DNA from 3 places in the Variovorax humicola genome. Region 2 is predicted to be linked to each of the others. Evidence: riboswitches for the same ligand, from Rfam matches in the RefSeq annotation. Region 2 holds a riboswitch; each other region holds the start of a gene.
The links. Region 2 has a riboswitch for thiamine pyrophosphate ahead of thiC (phosphomethylpyrimidine synthase ThiC). Riboswitches for the same ligand answer to the same signal wherever they lie in the genome.
Positions count from the first base shown of each region.

Region 1 (4,593 bases), on a different contig from region 2:
GCCGAATCCTCCAGCGCAAGGGCGCGACGCGGGAAGCGGAGCTGCAGGTTGGCGAGCTCGCTGGCGAGGTACTGCGCGAATTCTCGCGGCGAGACCTTGCCACCGCGTTCCACGTAGAAGACATGGGGCGAATAGCAGCCTTGCTGGTCGTAGCGCGTCGCGTCCCAAGCGGCCAGGCGTGCCGTCGCCGGCCCACGCAGGGTGTCCAGGGCTGCGGCGCTGACCAGGCCGAAGCCGATCTTGTGGCCGTATGGCAGGAAGCGCGTCGTGACCGGCAGCCGGTGGCGGATCCCTTCGAGCGAATCGTTGGCCCCGTAGGCGAGCACCGTATCGGCTTCGGCGTAAAGGGCCGACGCCTGTTCATCCCCGCCGCCTTTCCACCACACCACGGCCAGGCAATCGGCCAGCGGCGGGTGGACCTCGACCAGCAGCCGCGCGAACAAGCCCGCGAACAACGGTTCCGCGCTCGGCACCTTGCCGATGTTGCCCGCTTTCACCAGCAATCCGCAGACCAGACTCCACAGCGGCAGTGCTGGAACATTTCCGGCCCAGCTATGAACCAGCAGGTCCGGCCCGAACGCCCTGGCGGCGCCCCCTTTGGGTCGTGGCTGGAATTCGTCCAGCAACTTGGGGTTGGCGAAGTCTTCCGCGACGAAGCGGTGCAGTTGCGGCGCGCGAAAGGTCTTGAAGAAAGCCGTGAGGCCCAGGCGAACCATATTCGCGTCGTACCCGCTGATGATCGGCAGCAACTGGTCGGCCTGGATGCGGTAGCAATCGGCCGGGTCCAGCAGGCGGGCCATCGCGCGATCCACCACGGCCACGATCTGCGACACGGTCATCGTCTTCAGATGCAGACGGCTCGCCTGCTTGACCCGCAAGGCGAGTGCCGCCATCTGTGTCGGGCTCAACACGGGCGCGGCGACTTCGACCCGCGTGGCCCCCGACTCGAAGATCAGCGGGTGCCATTGCACTTCGGCCGGCGCCAAGCCCGGCAAGTACCCGGCAACCGCTTGCAGCGTCGTCATGCCGTAGCTGCCCGGATGAATTCCTCCACCGCCAACGAGCAGCCCTTGGCGTGCGCGCCCTCGGCGCGACCGAGCAGAAGGAACCCGCCGTCGACTGCCTGACCCACGTCCTCCGTCAGGATGGTGGTGACCGAGTTGAAGTTTGCGAGGTCGCAATGGACCAGGATGCCACGTTCGCCACGCGCGACTTCGCGGCCCGTCAGTGGGTCGACCAGCCGTGAGCGGATCCAGTGCGGCCCCGACTTCACCGACGGCACCGAGGCATTGCCCGCGTCGTAGAACTGCGTGCTCAGCTCGGTCATGCCGTACATGTTGATGCACTGCGATCGTTCGATGCCGAGCAGCGCGGACAGCTGCGCATAGAAGGCGTCGAGTGGCAGTTCGCGCGACTGCCCCTTGTAGCCACCGGTGTCGAGGACGCGACTGCCCGCCGGCAGGTGAAACGATTTCCCATGCGGCCCAAGCTCGTCCATCAGGTGCACCAGGCTGTAGCTCGCGCCCAGCAGCGCGCAGGGCAAGCCGCTGCGCTCGGCTTGTGTCAGCGCATTGCACAGCCCGTCGATATCCAGCCCGCTCGGGCCGAAAAAGTATCGGCTCTCCTCGGTGCCGAATTCACTGCGCGCAAGCGCAAGGTAGTGAGCCAGCGAGGAATTGGGCATCATGGTCTCCGTCGGGAACAGGATGCACATGCGCATCCTGCCGCTGCCGCGCATGAACCGGCGCGAGAAGTTGCTGATCATCGACCGGTCGTAGACCGCCAGCGTCGGGTGATAGTGACGGCCCTTGACCTCGCTGCGGGTCGTGCCGCTGGTCATGAAGACCCGGTCCGTTGGGGCCGGCGGCTGGCACCGCAGGTCCAGCTCCTTGAAGGCGTCAATCGGTACTGCCGGGATGTCGCTCCAGCACTTGACATTGCGCAGGGTTGCGCCGCGCCGCTGGCAGAAGCGTCGATACGCCTGATTGCTGTCGTACTGGAGGGAGAACAGACGCAACGCCAGTCGATCGAACTCGTCGTCGGTGCACCCGTCCTGTGCAATGAAGGCGAGCACTTCGGCGGCTGGACTAGTGGCCGCGGGCCGATCTGCAGGGGTCTGGTTCATGAGGACTTCTTCGTGAGCGTGAAACAGTTGCTCCGAAGGCCACTTCGACTTCGGCAAGATGCGCCGATGGCAAAAGTGAAAGCTCTTCTTCCGCCGGTATGAACCGGTTCAAGTTCACGGGTTTGAATCTCAGCACTGTCGCGTGCACCCCGGAGCGCTACCGATACTACATCCGTTGCGGACCTGCCATTGCAAGGCGCGACATTTCCATCTCCTTTGCCAGAACCTGAATCCGTGACCCTTGCATTGACGTTACTTTGTGACCATTGCGGGGGATTCGGCCAAGTCTGCGCCCTTGCGACAATGTCGCACGCGAAATTGAGATAGTGGCTACGGTATTGGGCTGCGGCGGACCGCGGCCGTCATGGGCGACGGCCCCTGATCGACGTAGACCCGCGGCAGTTTCCTTCGACATGTTGCTTTCGAGCGCATGCAAATTTGAGCGGCCACCACGAATGGGCTGCCCGATCTTTGCGAGCGCGGGTTTCCAGAACGTCTGGGGGAGCGGACAACGGATTCCGCGGCGCTGCCCCAGTCGCTCAGGGCGTAGGGTCGCGTCGGTGCGATGTCGTGATTGCTTCGCGGGCACGTTGGGCTGCGATTTGCAACCAGCTGGCCTTGGCGGGACCTTGATTCGGGCGCGCCTCCGGGTAGTGAAATCGAAGAAGTTCGATCCTCCCCTTTTCCGTGATGGCCAAGACTCTGGCAGCCGCCAGTGGCGGCTCGTCCACCGATGCAATCACCAGGCCCGCCTGCCGCAGGATCCTGACGGCGTCGATATCCTTCGGTGCGGCGTACGACTTGGGCAGGGGCGAGGCAGCGATCTGTCGCAAGAATTCAACGGACATGAGATCTCCTTTGGAAACTTGGCGCGCGAAAAATATCGCCCTCGTCTGCAGGGTGCAAGTAGCAAACAATCTGACCCTTTTGTCGGTGCGAAACCGACAGTGCCCGCGCCCGCGCCGCCAAGGAGACAGCATTTCTCGACCCGCTCGCGCTCCATGATTCATGTGCGAGCCTGAGCTTCGGAGCGCGCGGATGGTATCTCCGAGGCAGCCCGGTATGACGCCACTCCAAGAGCGCCTGGAGTTCGGTCGACCTGTGGGTTTGCGGCCCGTGAGAAGGTACGCGAACCGCCGACTCGCTGAGCGGCCTCCTGCGGTATGCCTGAAGGCTTTGTCTCGGCCTCGCCTGGCTCCTTCAAACTCCAGTACTCGCTGCGAAAGCAGTCGTAGGGTGACTAACTGGCTACTACCGTACATGTTAAGGGTTGCCCGATACCTGCCCTTGCGAAGCGCAGCGCCAAGCACGGCTGCGGCCTGAGGGCAGGTGTTGGGCAAGCCTCGAGGGAGGAAACCGCGGAATGCACCTCTGACGCCTGAGAAGGCTACGAAGCTATGGGGATTCGGGATGCGTGGATCGAGCAGGTGCTGGCGATGCGCCCAAGAATTCGGCCGATGGCGTCGATGAGGTACAGCGGATCGAAGCCGGAGCGTTGAGTCGCCCGGTGGCATGGCCGACGGCAAGGGCTTCGTGAGGCGCGAAGGCGAGACCACCCCACATCGACCCTGGAAGATGGAGAGGCGAAGCTTGGTTTGGACGCTGATGAAGATCAGTACTCATGGTGCCCGAGGCTGCTGAGGCGGTGCGCGGATGGATTGCCCGCGAGCGAAGGTCTGCAGGATGATCATCGGGCCACCGCAGTGCGGGCAGAGGAAGGTCGGTTGCGCGGGACCTGGCTCGCGATCGGCGTCCGAGGCTTGAGCAGTGGCATCGGCTTCTTGCAGCAGGAGTTCGCGAATGCGTACCAAGCTGACCTTGCGAGCGCCGTTGGCCAAGAGCCCGTAGTGGCGGATGCGATGGAAGCCTCCCGGCAAGACATGCAGCAGGAAGCGGCGCATGAACTCGTCGGCGTCGAGCGTCATCGTCTTGTGGCGAGTTCGGCCCTTGGCGCGATAGTCTTTCCATCTGAAGGTGACGCCACGCTCGTCCATCGCGACAAGCCGACTGTTGGAGATGGCAACCCGGTGGGTGTAGCGCGACAGATAAGCCAGCACCGCTTGGGGGCCGGCGAACGGACGCTTGGCATAGACGACCCATTCGCACTTGCGCAGCGGCGCGAGCCAGTCGGCGAAGGCATGCCAGTCGGCAAGTGCCGTGAACGCACCGAAGAACTGTAGGAGGCCGGCGCGATGCGCCTGTTCAAGCGCTTCAAGGAAGCGGCGCCGGAACAGGCGCGACAGCACGCGCACGGACAGGAAGAACCCGGGCTTGCATGCGATCCAGCGTTCGCCGTCCGGCGACAAGCCTCCGCCCGGCACGATGCCATGCACATGGGGGTGGTGCGTCAGGGCCGACCCCCACGTGTGCAGCACCAGGGTTGCGCCGATCCTTGCGCCCAGGTGCTTCGGATCGGCCGCGATGGTCATCATGGTCTCGGCGGCCACGTCGAACAACAGGCCGTAGAT
Region 1 covers NZ_JBBKZV010000005.1:297,016-301,608, reverse strand. The annotation lists gene WKW80_RS11920 (acyl-CoA reductase) at 1-1,025, opposite strand, end outside; gene WKW80_RS11915 (LuxE/PaaK family acyltransferase) at 1,022-2,125, opposite strand; TPP riboswitch at 2,194-2,287, opposite strand; gene WKW80_RS11910 (hypothetical protein) at 2,665-2,973, opposite strand; gene WKW80_RS11905 (IS91 family transposase) at 3,745-4,593, opposite strand, start outside.
Region 1: it holds a riboswitch for thiamine pyrophosphate, as region 2 does, so the genes downstream of both, WKW80_RS11915 (LuxE/PaaK family acyltransferase) here and thiC (phosphomethylpyrimidine synthase ThiC) in region 2, are expected to answer to the same signal.

Region 2 (4,593 bases):
GAACGAGCGGGCGCTCGTGCAGTGGTGAAGAACGATCATCGCCGCAGTCTAGGCGCACCGGTGGCCTGCACGTAACCCCGGGCAAGCACGGGTGGTTGCGCGCGCCTCCACCGAGGCCGGCGGGCCGTGGCCGAAGGCGCGGCCAGGTGGTGCGCCCGACGCCATGGCCGACGCTGTCAGGCGCCGCTGCGGATCGGGATGTAGATCTCGCCGCCGCCGGCCTTGAATGCCGCCGACTTGTCGACCATGCCCGCGGCCAGCGCGGCGTCTTCGGCCAGCCCCTTCGCCGCGGCGTACTCGCGCACCTCCTGCGTGATCTTCATCGAGCAGAACTTCGGCCCGCACATCGAGCAGAAGTGCGCCGTCTTGCTCGCGTCCTTGGGCAGCGTCTCGTCGTGGAAGTCGCGCGCCGTGTCGGGGTCGAGGCCGAGGTTGAACTGGTCCTGCCAGCGAAACTCGAAGCGCGCCTTGCTCAATGCGTCATCGCGCGAGCGCGCACCCGGATGGCCCTTGGCAACGTCGGCCGCGTGCGCCGCGATCTTGTACGCGATGATCCCCTGCTTCACGTCATCGCGGTCCGGCAGGCCGAGGTGTTCCTTGGGCGTGACGTAGCAGAGCATCGCGGTGCCGGCCCAGCCGATCATCGCGGCGCCGATCGCGCTGGCGATGTGGTCGTAGCCCGGTGCGATGTCGATGGTCAGCGGGCCGAGCGTGTAGAACGGCGCCTCGTGGCAGGTCTTCAACTGCTCATCCATGTTGGCCTGGATCAAGTGCATCGGCACGTGGCCCGGTCCTTCGATCATGGTCTGCACGTCATGCTTCCACGCGACCTGCGTGAGTTCGCCGAGCGTGCGCAACTCGGCAAACTGCGCCTCGTCGTTGGCATCGGCACCCGAGCCCGGGCGCAGGCCGTCGCCGAGCGAGAAGCTCACGTCGTACGCCTTCATGATGTCGCAGATGTCCTCGAAGTGCGTGTAGAGGAAGCTCTCCTTGTGATGCGCGATGCACCACTTGGCCATGATCGAGCCGCCCCGCGAGACGATGCCGGTCATGCGGTTCGCGGTGAGATGGATGAAGGGCAGGCGCAGCCCCGCATGGATGGTGAAGTAGTCGACCCCCTGCTCCGCCTGCTCGATCAGCGTGTCGCGATAGATCTCCCAGGTGAGGTCTTCCGCCACGCCGCCCACTTTCTCCAGTGCCTGGTAGATCGGCACCGTGCCGATCGGCACCGGCGAGTTGCGCACGATCCAGTCGCGCGTCGTGTGGATGTTCTTGCCGGTGGAAAGGTCCATCACGTTGTCCGCGCCCCAGCGGATCGCCCACACGAGCTTCTCGACTTCTTCCTCGATGCTCGAGGTGACCGCCGAGTTGCCGATGTTGGCGTTGATCTTCACCCTGAAGTTGCGCCCGATCGCCATCGGCTCGACCTCGGGATGATTGATGTTGGCCGGGATGATCGCGCGGCCGCGCGCCACCTCGTCGCGCACGAACTCGGGCGTGATGATCTGCGGAATGCGTGCGCCCATCGGGTTGCCGGCGACGCGTCGCGCGCGCTCGTCGTTGTCGAGGTACTCGGCCATCCACTCGCGTTTTCCGTTCTCGCGCAGCGCCACGTATTCCATCTCGGGCGTGACGATGCCGCGGCGCGCGTAGTGCATCTGGGTGATGTTCGCGCCGCTCCTGGCACGGCGCGGCGTGCGTTGCAATGCCGAGGCTTCCGCGCGCAGTTGCGCTATGCGCTCGCCTTCCTTGTCGGACATGCGTTCTTCATGCTTCACGCCGTCGTCCAGCGCCGCGCGCAGGCGGCCGTCGTAGCTTTCGGTATCGCCGCGCTCGGCAACCCATGCGGCGCGCACGCTGGGCAATCCATGCCGCACATCGATGTCGACCGTGGCATCGGTGTACGGCCCCGAGGTGTCGTAGAGCGACACCACCTCGCCATTGGTCAGGGCCACGTCACGCACGGGCACGCGCAGGTCGGGCCGGCTGCCGGTGATGGCGGACTTGGTGGAAGCGGGGAAGGGCTCGCGCGTCAGTGTGAGCAACGAGGCAAACTTGTCGACTGCATTCATGGGGGCACTCCTGGGTTGATGAGGGTGCTCCGCAATCGCCCGACAGACCCGAGGCCGCGGCGGACCTCTGGATCGAATCAAACTGCAGCTCTTCTTCCGCCGGTACTAACCGGTTCAAGTTCGCGGGTTCGGTTGCCTGACAACCATCTCAGCACGCTCATGCGTGTACCCCGGAGCGAGGCGGATTCTAGGCGCGACCAGCGTCGACTGCGCAAAGAATCGTTGCGCCGATTTGTGTCAGGAGGTGAGCACGCGCCGAACACCATCCGCGCCCACGCCGGCGGCGCGCGAGCGGTCGCCGGGCATGCAGCCCTGGCCGGCCAGCGTCGTCTCAACCGCCCGGTCGAGCGGCGTGTGCGGCTCGCTGCCCAGCACCGCCACGAGGCGCGCGTTCGACAGGCGCAACGGCATGCGCCACAGGTAGCGCATCTCCATGAGTTCGCGAAACATCGGCACGAAGGGCTGCGCCAAGCGAATGAGCCACCAGGGGAAGCGCCTTGACTCCGGCGCGCGGTCGCCCAACGCACGCCGGATGGCGTCGATCATCTTCGTGCCGTCGGCATCCCAATGGCCGTCCATATGGAAGGTCTCGAAGGCGCCCAGTGCTTCCGATCGCTCGACCAATCGCACCATGGTCTCCGCGACATCGGGCAGATAGGCCCACTGGTGGCCGATGCCCGCGTCGCCGGGATAGCTGATCGCGGCTGGAACCTGCCCGGGCTTGACCAGGCCTTGCGCAAACCAGTTGTTGCCGGCGTTCGGCCCGAAGAAATCGCCGGCCCGCACCACCAGCGAGCGGATGCCCTCCTGCGCGACTTCGCGCAGCCGTGCTTCCATCTGCACGCGGATCTTGCCCTTGCGGGTGGTCGGCCGCTGCGGCGCGCTTTCGACCACATCGTGCCCTGCACAGAGCACGTCCGGTCCGTAGTTGTAGACCGTGCCCGGCAAGAGAATGCGGGCGCCCGAGGCGCGGGCCGCGGCGATGGTGCTCTCGAGCATCGGCAGGACCAGCGTTTCCCAGTTGCGATAGCCCGGCGGATTGACCGCGTGAACGATCAGCGCCGCGCCACGCGCCGCCGCGACGACGCTGCCCGCGTCCATCGCGTCTCCACGCAGCCATTCCGGTTGCGGCACGCCGTCCGCGCGCCACTGCGCCGCCCCCTTCGCCGGATCGCGGGCCAGGCCGCGAACCTGCCAGCCGCGCCGCAGCAGCGTCGCCGCGACCTCCCCGCCGACACCGCCGGTTGCGCCGAGCACCAATGCAAATCCCTTGTTCGCCATGACCAACTCCTGTGTGTGAAGGCTCGATTCTTGTGGCAAGCGGGGATCGACACAATTGGCCAAAGCAGTCGATCGGCTAGTATGAAATGTATGAGCCTCGACACCACCGGCTGGGAGAACCAGCGCGCCTTTCTTGCCGTGCTGCGCGAAGGCAGCCTCTCCGCCGCCGCGCGCGCGCTCGGTGTTGCACAGCCGACCGTGCGGCGCCGTCTCGACGCGCTGGAGCGCTCGGTCGGCGTGGCGTTGTTCACGCGCTCGCCTGGTGGCCTCTCGCCCACCGACGCAGCGCACGAACTGGCCGCGCATGCCGAAACCATGGCGGCTGCCGCCGATGCCTTTTCGCGCGCTGCGTCGGGGGGCGCCGATACGATGTCGGGCGTGGTGCGCATCAGCGCCAGCGTCGTGATCGGCGCGCTCGTGTTGCCCCAGATGCTGGCGGGCTTGCGCGACGCACATCCCGGCGTGGTGTTCGAACTGAGCCTGACGGACAAGACGGAGGACCTGCTGCGGCACGAGGCCGACATCGCGATCCGCATGGTGCAGCCGACGCAGGCGGCGATCGTGGCCACGCGCGTCGGCCGGGTCGAGCTCGGGATGTTCGCGACGGCCGAATTCCTCGAGCGGCACGGAACGCCGCAATGCCTTCAGGACCTGAGCCGCTTCGCCATGATCGGCCCCGACCGCAATACGAACGACCTGCGCGCATTGCGCGGTAGCGGGATCGACTGGCGCCGCGGCATGTCCGTCTGCCGCACCGACAACCACCTGGCGCAGCTCGGCGCCATTCACGCAGGCCTGGGCATCGGCATCTGCCAGAAGGCACTGGCGGCGCGCAACCCGGCGCTGAGGCAGGTGCTGCCGGGCGCGCTCGCCGCGGGACTCGACACCTGGGTCACCATGCACGAAGACTTGCGCCGGGTGCGGCGCATTCGCGCCACCTTCGCGCACCTGGTCGAACAGCTCACCCAGTACTGCGCGCTGGCCTGAAAAACTGCGACAGGCCGCTCAACCCGGCTGCGGCCCGGAGCGCCAGCCTGCAAGCAGTGCCGGCAAATGCGCCATGTCGACGAACACCTGGCACGCACCGGTGGCGCGCAGCGCGTCGGCGCTGCTGTGGCTGAGGCCACCGGGGCTATAGCCGAACACCGTGGCGCCAGCGGCAACACCGGCGGCGGCGCCCGTCACGGTGTCCTCGATCACCGCGCAGCGGGACGGGACAACGCCGAGCGCCGCGGCAGCC
Region 2 covers NZ_JBBKZV010000010.1:140,366-144,958, reverse strand. The annotation lists gene WKW80_RS18005 (glutathione S-transferase family protein) at 1-39, opposite strand, end outside; gene thiC (phosphomethylpyrimidine synthase ThiC) at 177-2,072, opposite strand; TPP riboswitch at 2,147-2,255, opposite strand; gene WKW80_RS17995 (NAD-dependent epimerase/dehydratase family protein) at 2,310-3,353, opposite strand; gene WKW80_RS17990 (LysR family transcriptional regulator) at 3,444-4,340, shown strand; gene WKW80_RS17985 (HAD family hydrolase) at 4,359-4,593, opposite strand, start outside.

Region 3 (4,593 bases), on a different contig from region 2:
CATTTCTGAAGGCACAGATCCAGTCGGTGGTGGAAGACATCGGCGTCGATGCGGTCAAGCTCGGCATGCTGCATGCGCCCGAGGTGGTCGAGGTCGTGGCGTGGGCGATCGACCACTACAGGCTGCCGAACGTGGTGCTCGACCCGGTGATGGTCGCGACCAGCGGCGACCGCTTGATCGAGAACGAAACGGTGCAGCGGCTGGTGAACGAACTGTTCCCACGCGCGATGGTCATCACGCCGAATCTGGATGAAGCGGCCTTGCTGATCGGGCGCGAGATCGATGGGGTGGATGGCCTTGATCGCGCCGCCAGCGATTTGCTCGCCCTCGGTGCGCATGCCGTGCTGCTCAAGGGTGGCCATCTGAAGGGCGAGGAGATCGTCGACGTGCTCGCCGAGGCTGGCAGCCCGCCGCGACGCTTCGGTTCGGCCCGCATTGCGAGCCAGAACCTGCATGGGACCGGATGCACGCTGTCCTCGGCCATCGCGGCGCATCTTGCGCTCGGCCATGCGCTGCCCGAGGCCGTGCAACACGCGCGTGCCTACGTGATCGGTGCGATGACGGCCGGGGCCGACGTAAAGGTCGGCGCGGGCCACGGCCCGCTCAACCACGGTTTTGCGCCAGTGCCGACGCATCGCTTTCCGGTGTCGGCCGGCTGAGCCACGCGGTTACGAACGTCAGTGCCAGGGTCGGCAGCGCCGACCCCAATTGCGGCGCCCAGTCCGCGAGGCCATGGTACAGCGCGATGCCCACGATCCAGATGGTCGCGGCGCCCCAGTCGACGCGATGCGTGCCGATGCCGGACGGCGCGGCGCCTATGCCCAGGCGCCCGAGGATCACGCCGTAGAGCGGGACGAACACCGAACTGAGCAGCAACAGGAAGCGCTCCAGCGCATGCATGGGCAGCACCATTGCGAGCGCAATGCACAGCACGCCGATCAGAAGACCCCATTGCTTCACGCTCCGGCGCGGCAGCAGGCTGTGGGTGGAAACGGCGCCCGAATACACGTCGCCATAGGCGTTGTCGAGCTCGTCGATGAGGATCAACCCGAGGGCAAGCAGACCGCCCTGCGCCAGCAGCAGCGCCGTGACCAGGCCGGTGCCGGTGTCGGCCGCGCTCACGACCATCACGCCGAGCGCATAGCACCAGATGTTCGCCACCACGTAGCCGACCCACGTGCCGCTGAACGCGCTGCCGAGCGCGCCGGCGCTGCGCTTGCCATGCCGTGCATAGTCGGCCACCAGCGGCAGCCACGAGACCGGCATCGCTATCACCAGGTCCAGTGCGCCGAACATGCCCATGGTGCCGTCACCCGTACGCGACCAGAACGCTCCGAAGCCCTTGGCGGCGAGTTGCCCGCCAAACTGCCAGGTGAGCCAGGCCAGCGAGATCACCACCAGCGGCAGGCCGAAGCGTCTGACGAAGCGCCGCACCAACCTGACCATCGAGCCGGCGAGCAGCGCCAGCAGCACTGCACCCCATAGCAAGGTGGTGAGCAGCGTGCCCAGCGTGCTGTCGAGCGCAAGGCCGAAGGCCTGCTTGCCGATGGCCTGCGTGCCCTCGCGCATGATCACGATCTCGAAGGTGGTCCAGCCCACGAGCTGCACGATGTTGAGCAGCACCGGCAGCCGCGCAAAGGCACTCCCATAGGTCGCATGCATGAGCCCCGCGCTGGCCAATCCGCTTTCGCAGCCGAGCCGCGCGGTCCAGGCCAGCAGGCCAGCGCCGACGCAGGACCCGATCACGATCGCGGCGGCCGCGGCCTGCGTGCCCACGGCGGGCACCAGGTACGCCCCGACCTGCATCACGAGCAGGCCGACGCCGAGGCTGAACCACAGGGACACATGGTCGTGCCAGCCGAAGGCGCGGGCGGAATCCGGCAAGGGCGTAAGCGCCTCGTTGCGGGACGCCGAAGAAATGTCAGAAGGCTGCGCCATCCATTTGCTCCATTGCAAAGCGATTGGCAGGTCGCGGTTCGATGGCTGTGAATGCACGCGAGACAACGTGACGGCCGCCGGACCAGCTTCCCTGCGCGAGGATTACCTCAATCAGGTTCAAAGGGACTCTCTCAGCCAACCGTCTGGTGAACGGCCGGCACCCCTAGCGTGGCTGCGCGCGATGTGCGCAACTTTGTGGATTGTAGTTTCAGCCGACGCCCAGCAGCGTGTGCAACCGCGTGCTGGTCGTGGTGTATTGGAGCGGGATCGACTGTCCCGGGAAGACAACGGTCGTGGCGGCCCAGGCGGCCAGCGTGGCCTCGTGGAAGCCACAGACGATGAGCTTCTTCTTGCCGGGATAGGTGTTGACGTCGCCGACGGCGAATACGCCGCGCTCGCGGGTTTCGAAGCGCTCGGTGTCGACCGGGACCTGCTTGCGCTCGAGTTCAAGGCCCCAATCGGCGATGGGGCCGAGGCGTGGGGAGATGCCGAGGCAGGCGATCAAGGCGTCCACGGACAGGTCGACGGTTTGGGCGTCGGGTGTCGCAACCTGAACCCGTGTGCCGTCGAAACCGGTGGGCTGGCCGATGGCGAGCCTGATATCGCCCGCCGACACGGCTTTGCGAAATCGTGCAACCAGTGCATCGTCGGCGTTGAAGGCATCGCGGCGGTGCAGCAAGGTGACCTGCTTCGCCTGACCCGCAAGCGCCAATGCGGTTTCGAGGGCGGCATCGTCACCGCCGTGCACCACCACTGTTCGGCCGGCAAATTGCTCGAGCGCTTCAGGGTGGTAGAAAAGCTTCGATCCTTCGAAGCGCGCAATGCCTTCGACCGTCATGCGGCGCGGCACGAAGGCGCCGACGCCAGCCGCGATAAACACCGTCTTTGCCAGGAAGGTCGTTCCGCGGGAAGTGCCCATCAACAGCCTGCCATCCGGCTGCCGCGCCAGCGTGGCGACCTGCTCGTCGTAGTGAAAGGTCGGCTTGAACGGCGCGATCTGTTCGAGCAGAGATTCGACCAGCCCCTGCCCGGTTGTGCGTGGCGTGCCCGGTATGTCGTAGATGGGTTTGTCGCCGTACAACTCGACGCATTGGCCGCCCGCACGGGGCAGGGCGTCAACGATGTGGCAGGAGATTTCAAGCAGTCCGAGCTGGAAGGCCTGGAACAGGCCAACCGGGCCTGCGCCGATGATCAGCGCGTCGGTTTCGACGACAGCGGGGTCGGCAGCCGCGTTCAGCGGACCAGCTCCCCGATCTTGTCGGTCACGTCTTTCCACTCTTCGGCATCGGGCAGCGCGGGCTTGCGCTTGGTGATGCTCTTCCAGCCATCGGCCAGCGCCAGCTCGGCGTTCAGCTTGATGAAGGCGATCTGGTTGGCCGGCAGGTCTTCCTCGGCATAGATCGCGTTGACGGGGCACTCCGGAATGCAGACTGCGCAGTCGATGCACTCGTCGGGGTCGATCACCAGCATGTTGGGGCCTTCGCGGAAGCAGTCCACGGGGCACACGTCTACACAGTCGGTGTATTTGCAGCGGATGCAGGATTCGGAGACGACGTGTGTCATTTTCTTGGCGAAAGCAGGTAATCGGGGGAAACCGGATATTTTAGTTGGTTGTGACAGAAGGCTGCACGAGGACGGCGGCCGAGGTCTTGTGCGAGGCGGTGTCGACCAGCACCAATGAGCCGAGCGCGCGTGATTTCGCGAAAGGCAGGACAGCCAGCGGTTGCTGCAATGAGAGCACCACGTCGCCGATCGAATTGGCCTCGAGCTGCGTGGCGGGCTCGGATCCGAGCGTCGTGATGTTCACGCGATCGATGATGCGCGCAACCTTGGCCTTGACCCAGCGATGGCCCTGCAGCGCCCAGTAGACCCGGCCGGCCACGAGGGGCTCGTCGTCGAGCCAGGCGATGGTGGCGGTGATCTCGCGCACCGGCTCGAACGCCTCGGGCTCCAGCAGCCAGTCGCCGCGCGAAACGTCGAGTTCGCGGTCGAGCACGATGCCGGCGCTGTGGCCCGCATGCACGGCGTACTGCTGTCGCACGTGATTCAGGACCTGCGCCACCGTTGCCGTCTGCTTGCTCGGCAGCACGGTTACGCGCTGGCCCGGTTCGACGTGACCGCTGGCGACGCGGCCCCAGAAGATGCGGCGGCCTTGCGACGTGTCGGCCGACGCAGAGAACTTCTCGACCCACTGCACCGGGAAGGCGAAGGGCACCGCCTCGTCCTTTTCGGTCACCGGCAGTTGCTCCAGCAACTCGAGCAGGCTCGGGCCTTCATAGTTGCACCAGTTGGCATGGCGCGTGGCCACGTTCCAGCCCTTGAGTGCGGAGATCGGCACGATGGCCGCGACCTCCACGTTGGCTGCCTCGGCGAAGGCGTTCAATGCGGTCGAGATGCGCTCGAAGGCGACCTCGGCATCGTCCATTGCGTCCAGCTTGTTGACCGCGAACACGATCGATTGGACGCGTAGCAGGTTGCACAGCAGGGTGTGGCGACGGGTTTGCGGCAGCAGGTCTTGCTGGACGATTTCGCCATCGGGCACTTCGCCGGCCCAGGGCAGCTTGGTTGCGTCGACCAGCACCACCGCGGCGTCGGCGGCCGAGGCGGCCGTGACCATGTTGCGCGTGTACTGCTCGTGGCCGGGTGCGTCGCCGA
Region 3 covers NZ_JBBKZV010000002.1:279,684-284,276, reverse strand. The annotation lists gene thiD (bifunctional hydroxymethylpyrimidine kinase/phosphomethylpyrimidine kinase) at 1-659, shown strand, start outside; gene WKW80_RS05090 (purine-cytosine permease family protein) at 604-1,938, opposite strand; TPP riboswitch at 2,010-2,113, opposite strand; gene WKW80_RS05085 (NAD(P)/FAD-dependent oxidoreductase) at 2,147-3,214, opposite strand; gene fdxA (ferredoxin FdxA) at 3,172-3,501, opposite strand; gene WKW80_RS05075 (sulfate adenylyltransferase subunit 1) at 3,542-4,593, opposite strand, start outside.
Region 3: it holds a riboswitch for thiamine pyrophosphate, as region 2 does, so the genes downstream of both, WKW80_RS05090 (purine-cytosine permease family protein) here and thiC (phosphomethylpyrimidine synthase ThiC) in region 2, are expected to answer to the same signal.